DNA from 3 places in the Streptomyces xiamenensis genome. Region 1 is predicted to be linked to each of the others. Evidence: riboswitches for the same ligand, from Rfam matches in the RefSeq annotation. Region 1 holds a riboswitch; each other region holds the start of a gene.
The links. A riboswitch is a leader RNA that binds a small molecule or an ion and turns the genes downstream of it on or off. The one in region 1 is predicted to bind S-adenosylmethionine.

Region 2: linked by a shared signal. The riboswitch ahead of SXIM_RS14070 (peroxidase-related enzyme) and the one ahead of thrC (threonine synthase) in region 1 are both predicted to bind S-adenosylmethionine.
Region 3: linked by a shared signal. The riboswitch ahead of SXIM_RS07805 (aminotransferase class V-fold PLP-dependent enzyme) and the one ahead of thrC (threonine synthase) in region 1 are both predicted to bind S-adenosylmethionine.

What each region holds. Positions count from the first base shown of each region.
Region 1 is NZ_CP009922.3:3,417,341-3,423,352, forward strand. Features, by position in the region: gene otsB (trehalose-phosphatase) at 1-400, shown strand, start outside; gene SXIM_RS15700 (serine hydrolase domain-containing protein) at 522-1,835, shown strand; gene SXIM_RS15705 (alpha,alpha-trehalose-phosphate synthase (UDP-forming)) at 1,903-3,381, opposite strand; gene SXIM_RS15710 (glucosyl-3-phosphoglycerate synthase) at 3,515-4,483, opposite strand; SAM riboswitch class I at 4,730-4,868, shown strand; gene thrC (threonine synthase) at 4,885-6,012, shown strand, end outside.
Region 2 is NZ_CP009922.3:3,069,813-3,075,824, reverse strand. Features, by position in the region: gene SXIM_RS14080 (PucR family transcriptional regulator) at 1-554, opposite strand, end outside; gene SXIM_RS14075 (peptidase inhibitor family I36 protein) at 884-1,261, shown strand; SAM riboswitch class IV at 1,456-1,565, shown strand; gene SXIM_RS14070 (peroxidase-related enzyme) at 1,602-2,822, shown strand; gene SXIM_RS14065 (ABC transporter substrate-binding protein) at 2,850-3,932, shown strand; gene SXIM_RS14060 (FecCD family ABC transporter permease) at 3,939-5,057, shown strand; gene SXIM_RS14055 (ABC transporter ATP-binding protein) at 5,054-5,827, shown strand; gene SXIM_RS14050 (FAD/NAD(P)-binding protein) at 5,824-6,012, shown strand, end outside.
Region 3 is NZ_CP009922.3:1,713,685-1,719,696, forward strand. Features, by position in the region: gene SXIM_RS07790 (ABC transporter permease) at 1-537, opposite strand, end outside; gene SXIM_RS07795 (ABC transporter permease) at 534-1,490, opposite strand; gene SXIM_RS07800 (ABC transporter substrate-binding protein) at 1,487-3,172, opposite strand; gene SXIM_RS28790 (putative leader peptide) at 3,440-3,520, opposite strand; SAM riboswitch class IV at 3,637-3,755, shown strand; gene SXIM_RS07805 (aminotransferase class V-fold PLP-dependent enzyme) at 3,853-5,181, shown strand; gene SXIM_RS07810 (Fpg/Nei family DNA glycosylase) at 5,160-6,005, opposite strand; gene SXIM_RS07815 (ribose-5-phosphate isomerase) at 6,005-6,012, opposite strand, start outside.

The DNA of each region.
Region 1 (6,012 bases):
CAACGCGCTGGCGGTGCACACCCGCACGGCACCCGACGCGGCCGGGGTGTTCGCCGCGCTGCGCGAACCGCTGACCGAACTGGCGGCCCGGCTCGGCCTGGCGCTGGAGCCGGGGCGGTTCGTGCTGGAGGTCCGGCCGCCCGGCATGGACAAGGGCGCGGCGCTGACCGCCCTGGCGCGCGAGAAGGGCGCCTCCGCGGTGCTGTACGGGGGCGACGATCTCGGAGACCTGGCGGCGTTCGACGCGGTGGCGAAGCTGCGCGAGGACGGCGTTCCGGGGGTCCGGGTGTGCAGCGGCAGCACGGAGGTGGCCGAACTGGCGGCGGTCACGGACCTGACGGTGGACGGCCCGGGCGGGATCGCCGCGCTGCTGTCCGCCCTCGCGCGGTCGATCGGCTGACGCCGGATCAGCTGCGGGGTGGGGCTGGCCCCACCTCCGGTCGGGGGGCTCTCCGGCTCGTGGTTGTCAGTGACACTCGGTAGCTTGTAGTGCACTGGCCTTCACAGAACGGAGTCGGGAGATGGGTGCGGTGCGCGACGGGGAGAGCGGCGGCGGCAGGAGGAACGGCGGGGCGGCGCGGCGTACGGCGTGGACCAGGGCGGGGCTCGCCGCCACCGGTCTGGGGGCGATCGCCGCGGTGGCCCTGCTGGCTCCGGGCGGCGGCGCGGCGGTGGCCGGCGCCGCCGAGTCCGGCGGGGCGGGGCACGGGGACCGGGTCGCGCGCCAGTTGCAGCGGGACACGCAGGCCGTGGTGACGGCCGGGGCCACCGGGGTCACGGCGGAGACGGTGGACGCCGACGGCCGGCGGAGCACCGCGCGGGCCGGGGTCGATGACCTGGAGCGGCGGGGCGAGGTGCCCGAGGACGCGTACTACCGGATCGGCTCCGACACCAAGACCTTCACCGCGGTGGTGGCGCTCCAACTGGTGGAGGAGGGCCGGCTGGCGCTGGAGGACACCGTGGAGGAACTGCTGCCCGGCGTCGTCACCGGCAACGGCAACGACGGCGGCCGGATCACCGTCACCAACCTGCTGCGGCACACCAGCGGTCTCCCCAACTACACGGACATCCTCTTCCTGTCCGACCTGGACGCGTTCACGCCCGAGAACTACCGCGAGACCCGGTTCAGCACCTCGGACAACGCGGAGAAGGTGGCGCTGGCGATGACGGAGGCCCCCGGCTGGCTGCCGGACGCCGCGGACCCGCAGGGCGAGACCCGGTGGGCGTACTCCAACACCAACTACATCCTGGCCGGGATGATCATCGAGAAGGTGACCGGGCACCCGTGGGAGCACGAGGTGCACGAACGGATCATCGAGCCGCTGGGCCTGGCGCACACCCTCACCCCGGGGACGTCCGCGTACGTCCCGCGGCCCACGGCCACCGGGTACATGCAGTTCCCGGGCCGCCAGGAGCTGACCGACACCTCGGTCATGGCCGACGCCGGCGCGGACGGCGCGATCATCAGCACCACACGGGACATGAACACGTTCCTGCGGGCCCTGCTGGGCGGCGAACTCCTGGAGCCGGGGACGCTGGAGCTGATGAAGGAGACCGTGCCCGCCGACGACTTCGCGCCGGGCGGCGGGTACGGCCTGGGCATCGCGTGGCGCCCGGTGGAGGGCGCCTCGCCGCAGCGCTGCGCGGACGGCGGCCTGTGGTTCCACGGGGGTACCTCGTTCGGTACGGTCTCGGAGACCGGGGTGAGCGCCGACGGCCGGTACTCGGCGGCGGCCGCGGAGTACACCCTGTGGCTGGATGACCAGGACAAGGCCCAGGAACAGTTCCGGGCGGGCATCGACCTGGTGGACCGGGCGGTGTGCGGGGTCCGTTGACCCGGCCGGGGGCGGCGGGCACGAACGCCCGCCGCCCGGACCACCGGTGAACGGTCCGCCGGCTCGCTCAGCTGCCGCGCAGGGCCTCGACCTGGGCGAGGAACCAGTCGCGGGGGGTCAGCGCGGTCGCGGCCCGGGCGAGCCGCCCGGCCCGCGCCCGGCGTTCGTCCGCGGGCATCGTCAGGGCCCGGTGCAGCGCCTCGGCCGTGCCGGCGATGTCGTAGGGGTTGACGAGCAGGGCGTCGTCGCCGAGTTCGGCGGCGGCGCCGGCCTCGCGGGACAGGACCAGGGCGCAGCCCTGTTCGGAGATCAGCGGGATCTCCTTGGCGACCAGGTTCATGCCGTCGCGGATCGGGTTGACCAGCGCCACGTCCGCCATCCGGTAGGCGGCCAGCGAGCGGGCGAAGTCGTCCTTCACGTGCAGTACCACGGGCGTCCAGTCGCCCCGGGCGAACTCGGCGTTGATGCCCTCGGCGACCCGGGACACCTCGGCGGTGTACGCGCGGTAGATCTCCAGGTCCTGCCGGGAGGGGTAGGCGAAGGCGACGTGCACCACCCGCCCCTGCCACTGCGGATGTTCGGTGAGCAGGCGGCGGTAGGCCAGCAGCCCGCGGACGATGTTCTTGGAGAGTTCGGTGCGGTCGACGCGCACGATGGTCCTGCGGTCGCCGACCTGGGCGCGCAGCGCGGCCAGCCGTTCGTCCGCGTCGGGGCGGTGGGCGCGCTCGCGCAGGAAGTCGCCGTCCGCGCCCAGGCCGTGGACACCGAGCCGGGTGGTCCGGCCGTCGAGGGTGACGGTGAACGCGTCCGTACCGGCCGTGCCCTCGGGCACGTCCCGGACCCGGGCGCCGAGCAGGTCGGCGCAGCAGTCGGCGAAGGCCCGCGCCCAGCGCCGGGTCAGGAACGCGGCGCGGTCCGCGCCGAGGATGCCCCGCAGCACCTGGCGGGCGACGGCGTCGGGCAGCACCCGGTAGAGGTCCGGGGGAGCCCAGGGGGTGTGCGAGAAGTGTCCGATCCGCAGATCGGGGCGGCGCTCGCGCAGCAGGGCGGGGACGAGGGCCAGATGGTAGTCCTGGACCAGCACCTCCGCACCCCGGGCGGCCTCGGCGGCCAGCGCGTCCGCGAAGGCGGCGTTGTAGCTCTCGTAGCCGGCCCACTGGCTCTCGAAGGCGCTGTCGTACACCGGCTCCAGCGGCGTCTGGTACAGCAGGTGATGGACGAACCACAGCACGGAGTTGGCGATGCCGTTGTAGGCGGCGTCGAAGATGTCCGGGGGGATGTCCAGCATCCGTACGGACTGGCCTCCGGTGTCGGCCGCCTCCAGGGTGCCGGTGCCCGCGCGGGCGGCGGCCTCGCGGTCGCCGGGGCCCAGCGCCGCGCACACCCAGGTGCCGGCCGCCGAGCCGAGGGCGGAAAGGCCGGAGACCATCCCGCCGCCGCCACGCCGGGCGGTGAGCGTGCCGTCGTCCGCGAGCGTGTAGCTGACGGGGCCGCGATTGGACGCGACCAGGACCGGAGGAGCCTCGGAGACCTCTGCAACGCCCATGTCCCGACCCTAGCCACCCGTGGCCGGGTACAAACGTGCGTCCGGTCACCCTGGCGTGTCCCGTCCCGCGTCCCGGGTGCCGCACCCCGGTGAGGGGGTGCGGCACGGGCCGGGGTCGGCCGGGAAGCTCGGGCTACGCCGCCTGGCGGGCGGCGTACTCGGGGATGGTGGCCATCGGGGGACGTTCCTCGGTGTGGATCGTGTGGGTCAGCGGTGAGAAGCCGCCCTCCGCCAGCCGTTCGAACTGCATCATGCCCTGCTGCACGGGCACGGGACCGTTGCCCGGCAGCCGGCTCTGCGCGGTGCGCATGATGGCGGCCGCCATCCGGCCCAGGGCCTGGCCGTCCTGGTGACGGTGCTTGCGCACCCCGACATCCACCTGGCCGACCGCGTTCAGGCCGGCCAGGTGCAGGGTGTCGATGAGCAGGCCGAGTTCGACGCCGTACCCGACGGGGAAGGGCAGTTGCTCCAGCAGGGAGCGCCGCGCCGCGTACTCGCCGCCCAGGGGCTGGACGACACCGGCCAGTTGTGGCCAGTGCAGGTTGAGCAGCGGGCGGGCCACCAGCTCGGTGACCCGGCCGCCCTGGTGGGCGCCGGAGGGGGCGTCGCCCAGCGGGCGGTCGTACATGGCCTTGACCAGGTGCACATCGGGTTCGGTGAGCAGTGGTCCGAGGATGCCGGAGACGAAGCAGGAGTCGAACTCCCGCAGGTCGGCGTCGACGTAACAGATGATCTCGCCGCTGGTGGCCATGAGGGAGCGCCACAGCACCTCCCCCTTGCCGGGGACGGTGGGCATTCTGGGCAGGATCTCGTCGCGGTGGACGACCTTGGCGCCCGCCGCGGCGGCGACCTCTCCGGTGCGGTCGGTGGATCCGGAGTCCACCACCATCAGCTCGTCGATCAGTGGCACGGTTTCCATCAGGTCGCGGCGCAGCGCTTCCACGATGGTGCCGACGGTCGCTTCCTCGTTCAGCGCGGGAAGCACGACGCTGACGCTGCCCGCCGGGCCGGCCGCGGCTTTCGCGTCCAGCAACCGTCGCAGCGAGCGGTCAGCGGCAGTCCAGGACCGGCGGCTCAGCCACTCCTCAGCCTCTTCCAGCACGAATGTCGCTCCTGTTCGCTTCGACCATATAAGTCGGGTAGGTCAGGTAAGTCTTGTCTGTTGGATCTGTCAGCAATGGGCGGTTATGGCCCTCATCGGTGGTGCCCAGTTCGGGCGGGAATATGTCTGTCTCCTGTTCGTCTCGCGGATCGGACGGCATGAGCCATTGTCCGGGGCGTCCGTTACAGTCTCGGGCAGTGCAGGTGTCCTCCGCATATCGGAGACGCTGCGCGGTCAACTGAATACAGCTCATCCAGAGGGGCAGAGGGAACGGCCCGTTGAAGCCCCGGCAACCCTTCCGCCGGTCTCGTGACGATGCGAGGCTCCCGGTGGGGAAGGTGCCAATTCCGTCCTGTGGCGAAATCCGTCACGGGGAAGATGAGGGGAAGGGCCTCGTACCCATGCCTGTGCTCACATCGCACACCTCCACCACGCCCCCCGGCGGCTCCGCCGTCGATCTCGGGCCCGCCGTCGCGCTCTCCTGTCGGGAGTGCGGGGAGCGTTTCCCTCTCAGCCCGATCTTCGCCTGCGAGGCATGTTTCGGTCCTCTCGAAATCGCGTACGATCTGCCCACCGGTGACCCCGAAGCGCTACGGGCCGCCATCGAGGCCGGACCGCACAGCATCTGGCGCTACGCGCCGCTGCTGCCGGTGCCGGCCGATGTCGCCTCCAAGCCCAATCTGAACCCCGGCGACACCCCTCTGGTCAAGGCCGACCGGCTGGCCGCCGCGCTGGGTCACGGCGGCGAGCTGTACGTGAAGGACGACTCGGGCAATCCCACCCACTCCTTCAAGGACCGGGTGGTCGCCAACGCCGTGGAGGCGGCCCGCGCCTTCGGCTTCACCACGCTGTCCTGCTCCTCCACCGGCAACCTGGCGGGCGCGGTCGGCGCCGCGGCGGCCAGAGCCGGATTCCGCTCCTGCGTGTTCATCCCGCACGATCTCGAACAGGGCAAGATCGTGATGGCCGCCGTCTACGGCGGCGAGCTGGTCGGCATCGAGGGCACCTACGACGACGTGAACCGTTTCTGCAGCGAGCTGATCGGCGACCCCGCCGGTGAGGGCTGGGGATTCGTCAACGTCAATCTGCGCCCCTACTACGGCGAGGGCTCCAAGACCCTGGCCTTCGAGATCGCCGAACAGCTGGGCTGGCGCATCCCCGACCAGCTGGTGATCCCGATCGCCTCCGGATCCCAGCTGACCAAGATCGACAAGGGGCTCAAGGAGCTGATCGCGACCGGCCTGGTCGAGGACCGGCCCTACAAGATCTTCGGTGCCCAGGCCGAGGGCTGCTCGCCGGTCTCCCAGGCGTTCAAGGCCGGGCACGACGTGGTGCGGCCGGTGAAGCCGGACACCATCGCCAAGTCCCTGGCGATCGGCAATCCGGCCGACGGCCCCTACGTCCTGGACATCGCCCGCCGCACCGGTGGCGCGGTCGAGGACGTGAACGACGCGCAGATCGTGGACGCCATCAAGCTGCTCGCCCGCACCGAGGGCATTTTCGCCGAAACGGCGGGCGGGGTGACGGTG
Region 2 (6,012 bases), 350 kb from region 1:
CGCAGTTCGTCGGCCTCGTCGCCGGAGCCGGCGTACGCGACGACGCGGTGCGCGCCGTCCTCGATGCTGACCACCCCGTGGGTGAGCGTGGCCACGGTCTGCGCCAGGGAGAACAGGTCGCCGTCGCGGCCCGCCGCGAGCGCGCCGGACGGTACGGCGAGGGCGGCCCGTACCTCGGCCTCCGCGCGGTCCCAGCGCAGCCCCCGGGGGATGCCGAGGACGGCGATCCCGGTGTGTTCGGCCGCCGCGCGTACCGCGTCCGGCAGTTCCTCGCCGTGGGTGCGCACGGCGAGCGCGGTCGCTCCGGCGGCGCCGGCTGCCGCCACCATCGCGGGTGCCTCCGTCTCCCGTACGCCGATCGCGAGGACGAGGGCGCCGGCCGCCCCGTCGAGGGGTTCTCCCGGCTCGGCGATGACCACGTCGGCGATCTGGCCGTCGCCCGGCCCGCAGTGGGGCGGCCCGGGCTCCAGGAGGTCGGCGAAGTGGCGGACCACGGCATCGACGGTCAGCCCGCTGCGGGCGGGGGCGGCCGGCTCCAGGGGGATGTCGTTCACCGGGGCAGCGTAGAGGGGGTCCGGCGGCGGGGCTGCGGGCGTCCGGGCATCGGTCGGGGGAGGACGAGGCGGTGGATCGTGGCTCGTGGCGCAACAGGAGGGGGGTCGGCGGTGTCTGCGGGCGTCATCCCGGCGCCGTGCCGGTCACTCGTCCGGGGGGATCCGGTCCGGGCACCAATCTTGCAACTCGGCCGATTCCAGCAGGAGTTGAGGAGCGTTCCGATGGTCGGGCGGTCATAGGTCCTCTGGTCCGGGCCACCGTGGCGCTCCTAGCCTTCTTGCGCACACATCGTGTAATGACAGGCACACAAAACATAGGGGGATTCCAGGTGGAAAACCGGAAGATTGCCTCACGTCTGGCGAGCATCGGGGCGGCGCTGACCTTCGCGGTGGCGACCGCGGGGCTGGCGGCGGTGCCGGCGGCGGCTGATTCCAGTCAGTGCTCGGCCGGGAACTTCTGCGTGTGGGAGCACTCCAGCTACACCGGCAAGTTCCTGCAGTCCAAGAGCTCCGTGTCGAACGTCGGCAACGACTTCAACGACAAGATGACCTCCTACTGGAACCGCACTGACAAGACGGTCGCCGTCTACCAGCACGACAAGTACACCGGCTGCATGTTCTCCGTCGGCCCGGGCAAGTCCGAGGCGGCGGTGGCCTCGCACTTCAACGACAAGATGACCTCCTTCAAGGTCGGCTCCTCCTGTTGATCTCCCCCTGAGCACGCGGGCCCCGGGTCGCCGATCCGGGGCCCGTCCCCACGTGCGCGCCTGCGTGCGTGTCTCACATGACGGACAGGGTGCCCTTGCGAGAACTGGGCCGTCCCTCCGCGTGAGACGCGTTGGTCTCATATGGCGGACAGTGGGTGTTTCGCGCGGAGTCGGTGGTGCTAGGTTGCTGATCAGGTCAAGAGCGCCAGCGCCAAGTCCCGGCTCGCTGGCCGGCAACCCTCCTGCACGGCGGGGTGCCCCCGGGACCGACGACCGGGCTGCGGTGATGCGGCAAGCGTGCTCCTCGTGAGACCTCGTTCTCGTCCTCGACGATTTCGACATGTTTGCCCGTGCCTCGGCCGACCACGCGACCGAGCACCACGAGGCGGAACTCATGAGCACCACCCCCGACGACATCGCACGACTGGCCGGGCTCGACGAGCGGATCGCGGCGGCCAGGGCCACCAAACCGCTGGTCGCACAGCGCGCCCAGGAAGCCTCGGACGCGCTGTTCGGCGGCGAGGCGGCGGTGAGCGTACCGGTACGCCGGGGGCTGGCCGCCCTGGCCGCGCGCCGGCACGGCGTCGACGCGCTCGTCCAAGATCACGTACGGCTCGGGGCGGACACCGCGTTCCTCAGCGACGAACTGCCCGAGGACCCCACGCTGCGCGCCGCCGCCGCCCACGTCGACCTCATCTCCGTCTCCCCCGCCCTGGCCACCCGCGCGGACCTCGACCTGCTGACCGAAGCCGGCTGGACGCCCGACGACATCGTCGTCATCTCGCAGGTCGCCGCTTTCACCGCCTTCCAGGCGCGCGCCATCCAGGGACTGCGGCTGCTCCAGGGGCAGAACCCCGAGCCGGCCGACACGCCGCACCGCCCCACGCCGGGGCGGGGCCGCACCAAGAGCACCGCGCGGGTGGCGTCCAACGGACGCGAGCGCCCCGTCGCGTACACCCGTGAGCTCCTGTCCTGGACGGCCTGGGTGCCCCCCGTGCCCACCGACGAACTCACCCCCGAGCAGGAGGACTCCTTCCGGGGCAAGACCAACGGCGAGTACTTCCGGCTGCTGGCCCGGCTGCCCCGGGTGCTGGCCGCCCGCACCTCCCTGGACGCCGCGATCTTCGCCACCCGCGAAGGGCTGCCCCGCGCCGAACGCGAACTGGCCGCCGCCGCGACCAGCAAGGTGACCGACTGCGTCTACTGCGCCTCCGTGCACGCCCGCAAGTCCGCCCAGATGTCGAAGCGGCCCGAGGACGTGGACCGGCTGCTCGGCGTCTCCCTCCAGCGGGACGCCGACTGGCTTCCGGCCGCCACCGCTCCGCTCGCCGCCGGGCAGGACGCGCGGTGGACGGCGGTCATCGAGTTCGCCGCTGCCCTGGCCACCACCCCGGTCAGCGCCACCACCGCCCACGTGGACCGGCTGCGCGCCGAGGGGCTGGCGGACACCGAGCTGACCGACCTGGTCGCCGCCACCGCGTTCTTCGGCTGGGCGAACCGGCTGATGCTCAGCCTCGGCGACCCGTACTGGCCGGACGCCGCGCCCACCCCCGCCCGCTGACCCACCCGCAGAACGGAACCCCTCATCATGAGCCAACGGCTTTCCCGCACCGTCGCCCTCGCCGCCGTCACCGGTGTCGTGCTGTCCCTGGGCGCGTGCGGCACCGTGGTCAAGGAGACGGACGACAGCAGCGGTGACGGCGGCGGTGACCGGACGCTCACGGTCGTCGACGACGCCGGGCGCACCGTCGAACTCGACGGGCCCGCCGAGCGCGCCGTCGTCCTCAACAGCTACGGCAACGAGTTCGCCCAGGCCATCGGCGCCGGCGACCGGGTCGTCGGCTACGACCGGGTCTCCGCCGCCCGGCTGCCCTACCTGGGGATATCCGACGACGAGGTGGTCAGCGAGGACCTCCAGGAGATCAACTACGAGTCGGTCGCCGAACTCGACCCCGATGTCCTCATCATCCCGCGCAACGGCGCCTGGCAGGAGGCCGCCCGGCAGCTGGAGCCCTTCGGCATCCCCGTCGTGGTCGCCACCGCCTGGGACTTCGACGTCTTCCACGAGACCGTGGAACTGCTGGGCGAGGTCTTCGGCGAGACCGAAGGAGCCCAGCGGGTCTCCGGGTTCTACGACGAGATCTTCGACGTGATCAGCGAGCGGGTGGCCGGCACCGACCCGGTCCGCGTGTACTGGGAGACCGAGCAGCCCTACCTCACCGGCCTCCCGGGCTCCGGCTTCGACCAGATCATCGTGGCCGCCGGCGGCGAGAACATCTACGGCGACCTGGACACCGGCGGCGACCAGCAGGCCGAGACCACCGTGGACCCCGCCTCGATCCTGGAGCGCGACCCGCAGGTCGTGGTCCACGAGTTCGGGCCCTCCGCCGAACCCACCGGCCAGGAGCGCTTCGACACCCTGGCCGCCGAACTCACCGGCCGGGCCGGCTGGCAGGACCTCACGGCCGTCGCCGAGGACCGGGTCTTCGTCACCAACGGCTGGGCCACCAGCGGCCTGTCCAAGGCCATCGGCGCGCTGTACCTGGCGAGCTGGCTGCACCCGCGGGAGTTCGCCGACGTCGACCCGGGCACGTACCTGGAGCGCTGGGCCACCGAGTTCCAGGGCGCGGACTTCCCCGGCGACGACGCGTACATCCAGAAGGCGGGCTGAGCGGCGATGAGCATCACCACGGGGGACGCGAGGACCGCGGCGGGCCCCGGCACCGCCCCCGGCCCGCGCCCCGCCCCCGAAAAGCGCCGCACCCGGGGCGCCCGGCTGGGCCGGCCCGCCGTCCTGTGGGCCGGTACGGCGGTGACCGTCCTCGTCCTCACCTGGTCCGTCACCGCCGGAACGGCCGGCGCCGGACTCCTGGACGTGTGGCGCGCGATCCGGCTCGCCGTGCTCGGCGGCGTGCTGGAGCGGGACTTCGCCCAGACGTACTCGATCATCATCAACCTGCGGCTGCCCCGGGTGCTGCTCGCCTTCGTGGCCGGCGCCGCGCTCTCCCTGGCGGGCGTGGTGATGCAGGGCCTGCTGCGCAACCCGCTGGTCTCCCCGTTCACGCTCGGTGTCTCGCCGGCCGCCGCCTTCGGTGCCGCGCTGGCCATCCTGCTCACCGGCGGCTCGGCCGGCTCCGGGTCGTGGCTGGTCATCGGCAGCGCGCTGGTCACCGCGCTGGCCGTGTCCGCCGTGGTGCTGGGGCTGGCCTCGGCCAAGGCGATGTCCACCGCCACCCTGCTGCTGCTCGGCATCGCGCTCACCCAGTTGTTCGAGGCGATGACCGCCGCCCTCCAGTTCGTGGCGGACGAGAACACCCTCCAGGCCATCGTGCGCTGGACCTTCGGCTCGGTGAACAACGCCGGCTGGGGCGATGTCGTCGTCGTGGGGGCGTGCACCCTGGCCGCGCTGCCGCTGCTGCTGTGGTTCAGCCGCGACCTCAACGCCATCGCCTTCGCCGGTGACGACGCCGCCAAGAGCCTGGGTGTGAACGTCACCGCCGTCCGGGTCGGCCTCATCGTCGTCTCCGTCGTCCTGGCCGCCGTCGTGGTCTCCTTCTGCGGCGTGATCGGCTTCGTCGGCCTGGTCGGACCACACATCGCCCGCCTGGCCATCGGCGCCGACCACCGCTACCTGCTGCCGTTCTCGTTCCTGACCGGCGGTCTGCTGCTGGTGATCGCGGACACGGTGGGGCGTACGGTGCTGGCCCCGTCGGTCATCCCGGTCGGCATCGTCGTCGCGTTCATCGGCGCCCCGATCTTCATCAACCTCATCCTCACCCGGAGGGCCGCCCAGTGAGTCTCGACATCGGCGCGGTCCGGTTCGCCTACCGGCGCAACCCGGTCCTGCAGGGCGTCGACCTGCGGGTGGCGGAGGGCGCGTTCTGCGCCCTGCTCGGCCCGAACGGCTCCGGCAAATCCACCCTCACCAAGATCATCGCCCGGGTGCTGACCCCGGCCGGCGGCAGCGTCTCCTTCGGCGGCCGGGACCTGCTGACCGCCCCGCGGCGCGAGCACGCCCGGGTCGTCGCGTACGTACCGCAGTCGGGGACGACCCCGTTCGAGCAGACCGTACGGGAGGCCGTGCTGCTGGGCCGCACCCCGCACATCGGGCTGCGCCCCACCCGCGCGGACCGGGAGATCGTGGACGCCGCGATCGAACGGCTCGGCCTGGCGGAGCTGGGCGACCGCCCGATGTCCCAGCTCTCCGGCGGGCAGGCGCAGCGGGTGCTCATCGCGCGCGCCCTGGCGCAGCAGCCCCGGGTGCTGCTGCTGGACGAGCCCACCTCCGCGCTCGACCTCCGGTACCAGATCGAGACGCTGCAGATCGTCCGCTCGGTGACCCGGGAGGAGGGGGTCACGGCGCTGATCGCCATTCACGACCTCAACCACGCGGCGCACTTCTGCGACCAGGCGGTGCTGCTGGACGGCGGCCGGATCGTCGCCGACGGGCCGCCCGCGCGGGCGTTCGACGCCGACGTGCTGAGCCGGGTGTACGGGCTCGACGTACGGGTGACGCACGGCGAGAACGGCGTCCAGGTACGGCCCTCCGCGCTGGAGGCCGCGTGAGGGCCTACGACGTGGTCGTGGTCGGCGGCGGGCCGCGCGCGGTCTCCGTCGTGGAACGGCTGGCCGCCCGGCACCCGGACGGCGCGCCGCCGGTACGGGTGGCGGTGCTGGACCGGGTGGAGGCGGGCGCCGGTGCCACCTGGCGCACGGACCAGTCGCCGCTGCTGCTGAACAACACCTACAGC
Region 3 (6,012 bases), 1.7 Mb from region 1:
GGAGACCACGGCCAGGGACAGCAGCAGCCCGGGGATGACGATCAGCACCTCGACGAAACGCATCAGGGTCTGGTCGACCCAGCCGCCGAGGTAGCCGGAGAGCACGCCCAGCACGGTGCCGGCCACCAGCGACAGCGAGACGGCGATGAGAGCGGCGGTGATGGAGGTGCGGGTGCCGTGCACGACGCGGGTGAACAGGTCGCGGCCCAGGTTGTCGGTGCCGAACCAGTGCTCGGCGCCGGGTGGGGTGAGCGAGGCGGCCGGGTTGGTGCGCAGCGGGTCCTCGCCGGCGAACAGCGAGGGCAGCAGCGTCCAGGCGAGGATCAGCGCCAGGTAGAGGACGGCCAGCAGCAGCCCGGGACGGGCGGCCAGGGAGCCGAGCGCGGAGCGGAGCCGGGCGGCCCGGCCGTGTGCCTGTTCCTGCTCCTGTTCCTGCTCCTGGTCGTGGCTCTGTTCGGTGCCGGGAGCGGGGTCGGCAGCCGGGTCGGCGGCGGGGATCGTGGGCGTGCCGGTGGTCGTGGCCCCGGTGGTCGTCATGAGGTCGCTCCGGCCTGGAGGACGATCCGGGGATCGACCTTGGGGTAGATGAGGTCGACGGCGAGATTGACCAGCACGTACAGGGCGCCGGCGAGGAAGATGATCGCGCGGATCACCGGGAAGTCCTGGTCCGCGATGGCGTCGGCGGTCAGCCGGCCGATGCCCGCGCGGGCGAAGACGGTCTCGGTGATGATGGCCCCGGCCAAGATGTTGCCGATCATCATGCCCAGCATGGTCAGCGCCGGGATCGACGCGTTGCGGAAGGCGTGGTGCCAGGCGGTGCGCAGCCGCCCAGCCCCCTTGGCGCGGGCGGTGCGCACGTACGGTTCGGCCAGCGCCGTACGCAGGCCCTTGGCCAGCAGTTGGGCCAGCACCCCGGCGCTGGGCAGCGCCAGGGCGATGGCGGGCAGCACCAGCCGTGCGGCGTCGCTGTCGCCGTACGCCGGGAACCAGCCGAGCCCGAAGGAGAACACCTGGATCAGCAGGATCGCGGTCCAGAAGCTGGGCAGCGAGATCCCGGCGACGGTGGTGGACAGCACGGCGTTGCGCAGCGGCGCCCAGGGCGCCAGGGTGGCCGCCAGCGCGGCGGCCACCCCGAGCACGGCGGTGAGCAGCAGGGACGCGGTGGCCAGTTCCAGCGTGGAGGGCAGGGCGCGTGCCAGCATGGCGCTGACCTCGTCCCCGGTCCCGAAGGAGGTGCCGAAGTCCAGGGACAGCGCGCGGACCACGAAGTCCGTGTACTGCTCGTACAGCGGCCGGTCCAGGCCCAGCTCGGTGCGGAGCGCGGCGGCCTGTGCGGCGTCGACGCCGACCGGGTCGCCGCCGCCACCGGAGCGCAGCATGATCGACACCGGGTCGCCCGGGACGAGATGCAGCACCAGGAAGGAGAGGCTCAGCGCCGCCCACAGGACGATGAGTCCGTTGGCGAGCCGGACCAGGACGTAGCGGCTCACTGGGCGATCCACACCTCGTTCAGCAGCGGCTTGCCCTCGATGTCGGCCGCGAAGCCGCCGACCTTGGGGCCGAAGCCGTAGGACCAGTAGCGGTCGTAGACGGGGATGGTGTAGCCCTGCTCGACGATGCGCTGCTGGGCCTGTTCACCGATGGCCTGGCGCTCGGCGGGATCGACGGTGGACTGGAGGGAGTCGAGGAGGGTGTCCAGTTCCTCGTCCGGGTGGTTGTAGAGCATGCTCATCTCGGGGTGGGACGAGCCGTAGACGAGGCGGATGACGTCGATGTCGGCGCGGCCCTGGCTCCAGGTGGTGAGGTCGCCGGGGAACTCGTCGATGGGCACGTCGGGGAGGGTGGCGACCGGGTCGAGGACGAGTTCGACGCCGATCTCCTTCCACTCCTGCTGCACGAGCTGGTGCTGTGCCTCGGCGTCGGGGGAGCCGGCCTGGTAGGTGATGGTGAGGGAGAGCTGGTCGCCGTCGGTGTCGCGGCGGATGCCGTCGTCGCCGACGGTGTCGTAACCGGCGCCCTCCAGCAGGGCGATGGCGGCCTCGGGGTCGTGCCGGATGTCCCCGGACTGGTCGGTGTAGCCGGGGGTGGCGGCGGTGACGACGCCGGAGGCCGGCTGCTGGGTGCCCTGGAAGATGGCGTCGACGATGGCCTGGCGGTCGATGGCCAGGCTCAGGGCGCGCCGCACGTCCGGGTCCTGGAGCTTGGGGCTGGACGCGAGCGGGATGTAGGGGATGGCGATGCCCGGGGAGGCGCCGGTGACCAGGCCGTAGCCGGGGAGGTTGGTCAGTTCGGCCTGGTTGGTGGAGGGGATGCCGTCGGCGAGGTCGATCTGGTCGCTGGTGAGGGAGCCGTAGCGGACGCCGCCCTCGGGGACCACCTCCAGGACGATCTTGTCGACGTAGGCGGCGCCCTGGTTGGCGGCGATCGGGGAGGCCCAGGCGTAGTCCTCGCGCTTGAGCAGCTCGACGGACTTCTCCGGGGTGAAGGAGCCGAGAGTGAACGGCCCGGAGGCGGCGAAGTCGCCCAGGCACAGGTCGGCGGGGTCGTTGCCGAGGGAGGCCGGGGAGAGCTGGACGAACGATGCGGTGGCGGTGGCCTGGAGGAACTGGGCGTTGGGGCCGTCGAAGTCGACGCGCACGGTGTACTCGTCGAGGACGGTCGAACCCTGGTAGCCGGCGATGAAGCTGCTGCCCTGGGGGGCGCGGGCGCCGAGGTCGACGACGGCGTCGAAGTTGGCCTTGACGGCCTCGGCGTCGAAGGGCTCGCCGTCGGAGAAGGTGACGTCCTCGCGCAGGTGGAAGGTGAAGGCGCTCACGTCATCGCTGATCTCCCAGGAGGTGGCGAGCCAGGGCTTGATCTCCTTGGTCTGCGGGTCCTGTTCGGTGAGCTGGTCGCCGAGCTGGCGGCCGACGTTGCGGGAGGTGAGCTGTGGGCGCTGGCGCGGGTCGACGCAGTCGATGGGGTTGGCGAAGGCGTACTTCAGGGTGCCGCCGGCCACGGGTTCGCCGGAGGCGCCGGCGCTGCCCGAATCGTCGCCCGAGCCACCGCCGTTGGTGGTGCCGTCGGTGCCGCAGGCGGTGAGGGCGACGGCGATCGCGGCGATCAGCGCGGTGGCGTGGGCGGGGCGGGACATGCGGCGGCTGAGCCGTCTGGGCGTGGGCGAGGTGGCCACGGCGGAGGGTCCTTTCAGGACGAATCACCCGGCCGGCGGCGCGCGAAGGCGCGCGGCAGGACGGACCGGGGTGAGGAAGGTGAGGAACGTCAGGAAGGTGAGATGGAACGGGCCGTGGGCGACGAGCGGTGCCGCACGGCACGACAGGGCGGAGGGCGGGGCAGGGCACGGCGACGCGGTGCACATCCCGCGAGGAAGTCCCGGCGCGCGAGGGGCGGTTACGGGCGCGGCCAAAGGCCGGCGCTCACCGCCGCGCGGTGGGGGGAATCAGCAGCCCGCACAGGACGCCGACGTGACGCGGAGCAGGTCCACGTGTCGGCGCGATGTCAAAAGCGGCAGGGCTGGCATGCGGTAAATATCAGCCAACCCTCAGTGAGCTGTCAAGGCGGCGGCCATGTGCCGTCGGTCTCGCGATATGGACACAAGGTGTTCATCACCGATCGCCATGACATAGTCTGCGATCAGGTCACGAGTGACAGCGATCAAGGCCCCGGCCCGCTGTCCGGCAACCCTCCAACCGTCGGCGGGGTGCCCCGGGTGATGACCGGGCCGCAGGCAGCGAGGTCTGTGGCAAGCACGGTTCTTGAGGGAGTTCTTCCATGAGCACGCGAATGCGTTAGGGCGCACGCCCCCGACCCAGCCTGCCTCTGTCTGCCTTCAGCCTTTCCCGGAGCTTTGTCATGCCCACTGCGCCGATCGCCCCTGCCCCGAACACCGCCGGCTGTTCCCTCCCGCGCCCCCTCCCCGTCCTCGGCGACGAGGTCCGCGCCCCGATCGCGGACGGCGGGGAGATCGGCTACGCCGCACTCGACTACGCCGCCAGCGCCCCCGCCCTGCGCGCGGTGTGGGACGAGGTCGCCGCGTACGCCCCGTACTACGGCAGCGTCCACCGCGGCGCCGGCTACCTCTCCCAGCTGTCGACCGACCTGTACGAGGAGAGCCGGGCGACGGTGGCCGCGTTCCTCGGCTGCCGCCCCGACGACCAGCTGATCTTCACCCGCTCCACCACCGACTCCCTGAACCTGCTGGCCGGTGCCCTGCCCACCGGCACCCAGGTGTTCGTCTTCGAGACCGAACACCACGCAGCACTGCTGCCCTGGGCGCACCACGGCCACCCCGTGACGTACCTCCCGGCGCCGCGCACCCCGGGGCAGGCCGTCGCCACCCTGGTCAACGCGCTCGCCGACGCCGCCCCCGGGCCCAAGCTGCTGTGCGTCACCGGCGCCTCCAACGTCACCGGCGAACTGTGGCCCATCGCCGAACTCGCCACCGTCGCCCGCCGCTCCGGCGCCCGCACCGTCCTGGACGCCGCCCAGCTCGCCCCGCACCGCCCCGTCGACATCACCGCGCTCGGCGTCGACTGGGTCGCCTTCTCCGGGCACAAGCTGTACGCGCCGTTCGGCTCCGGCGTCCTGGCCGGACGCGCCGACTGGCTGAGCAACGCCGCCCCGTACCTCGCCGGCGGCGGCGCCAGCAATACCGTCACCGCGCAGGACGGCGCGGTCGGCGTCGTGTGGAACGACAACATCTCCCGGCACGAGGCCGGTTCGCCCAATGTGATCGGCGCGTTCGCCATCGCGGCGGCCTGCCGGGCGCTGACCGACGCCGGGTTCGAGCAACTGGTGGCGCGCGAGGAGGAGTTGCTGGCCGTGCTGCGCTCCGGACTGGCCACCGTTCCCGGGGTGCGGCAGCTGGCGCTGTTCGGCCCGGACGCGCCCCGGGTGGCCGTGCTGTCCTTCGTCGTGGACGGCTGGTCCAGCGAGGAGTTCGCCAAGGCGCTCTCCGAGCGCTATGGGATCGGCGTACGCGACGGGCTGTTCTGCGCGCACCCGCTGGTCCGTACGCTGCTGGGCCCGGAGGGCGACGGCGGCCGGGCGGCCGGCTGCGACGGGCCGCTGAAGGCCATCCGGGTCAGCTTCGGAGTGGGCACCCCCGCCGAACACGTGGAGCGCGTGGTGCGCGCGGTGCGCGAACTGGTCGCCGAGGGTCAGCCGGTGGCGGCGCGCTGACCGCGCCCGGCGGCCCGGGCCGGCTGGCACACCGGGCACCAGAACAGGTTGCGGGCCGCGATCTCGGCACGCCGGACCGGGGTCCCGCACACCAGGCAGGGCAGGGTCGCGCGGCGGTAGACGTACACCTCTCCCCCGTGGCCGTCCACGCGCGGCGCCCGGCCCATGGCCCGGGGGGTGTGCTCCGGCCGCACCGTGTCGATGCGGTTGTTGCGCACCCCCTCGCGCATGAGCGGGATGAGGTCCTGCCACATCGCGTCCCACTCCGCGCGCTCCAGCGCCAGGCCCGGCAGATAGGGGTCGATCCCGTGCCGGAAGAGGATCTCGGCCCGGTAGACGTTGCCGACACCGGCGATGATCCGCTGGTCCATCAGCAGTTCGGCGATCGTCGTGCGGCTGGCGGAGATCCGCCGCCAGGCGAGGTCGGGCTGGGCGTCCGCACGCAGCGGGTCGGCGCCCAGACGCCGTTGCACGGCCCCCTTCTCGTCCTGGCTGAGCAGCGCGCACGTGGTGGGGCCGCGCAGGTCCGCGTACGCCTCGGCGGTGGCCAGCCGCAGCCGGATCTGCCCGGTGGGCGGCGGGGGCGGGCCGTCGCCGAAGGCGACCTTGCCGTACAGCCCCAGATGGATGTGCACCCACTTGCGCCAGCCCAGGCCCAGGAAGAGGTTCTTTCCGTGGGCCTCGGTCTCGCGCAGCACCTCACCGTCGATCAGCGCGGCGCCGCCGGCGAACTTCCCCTGCGGGGAGTCCACCCGCACCGCCCGGCCGCCGAACCGCTCGCGGTAGTCGGCGGCCAGCCGGTGAATGGTGTGGCCCTCAGGCATCAGGCGC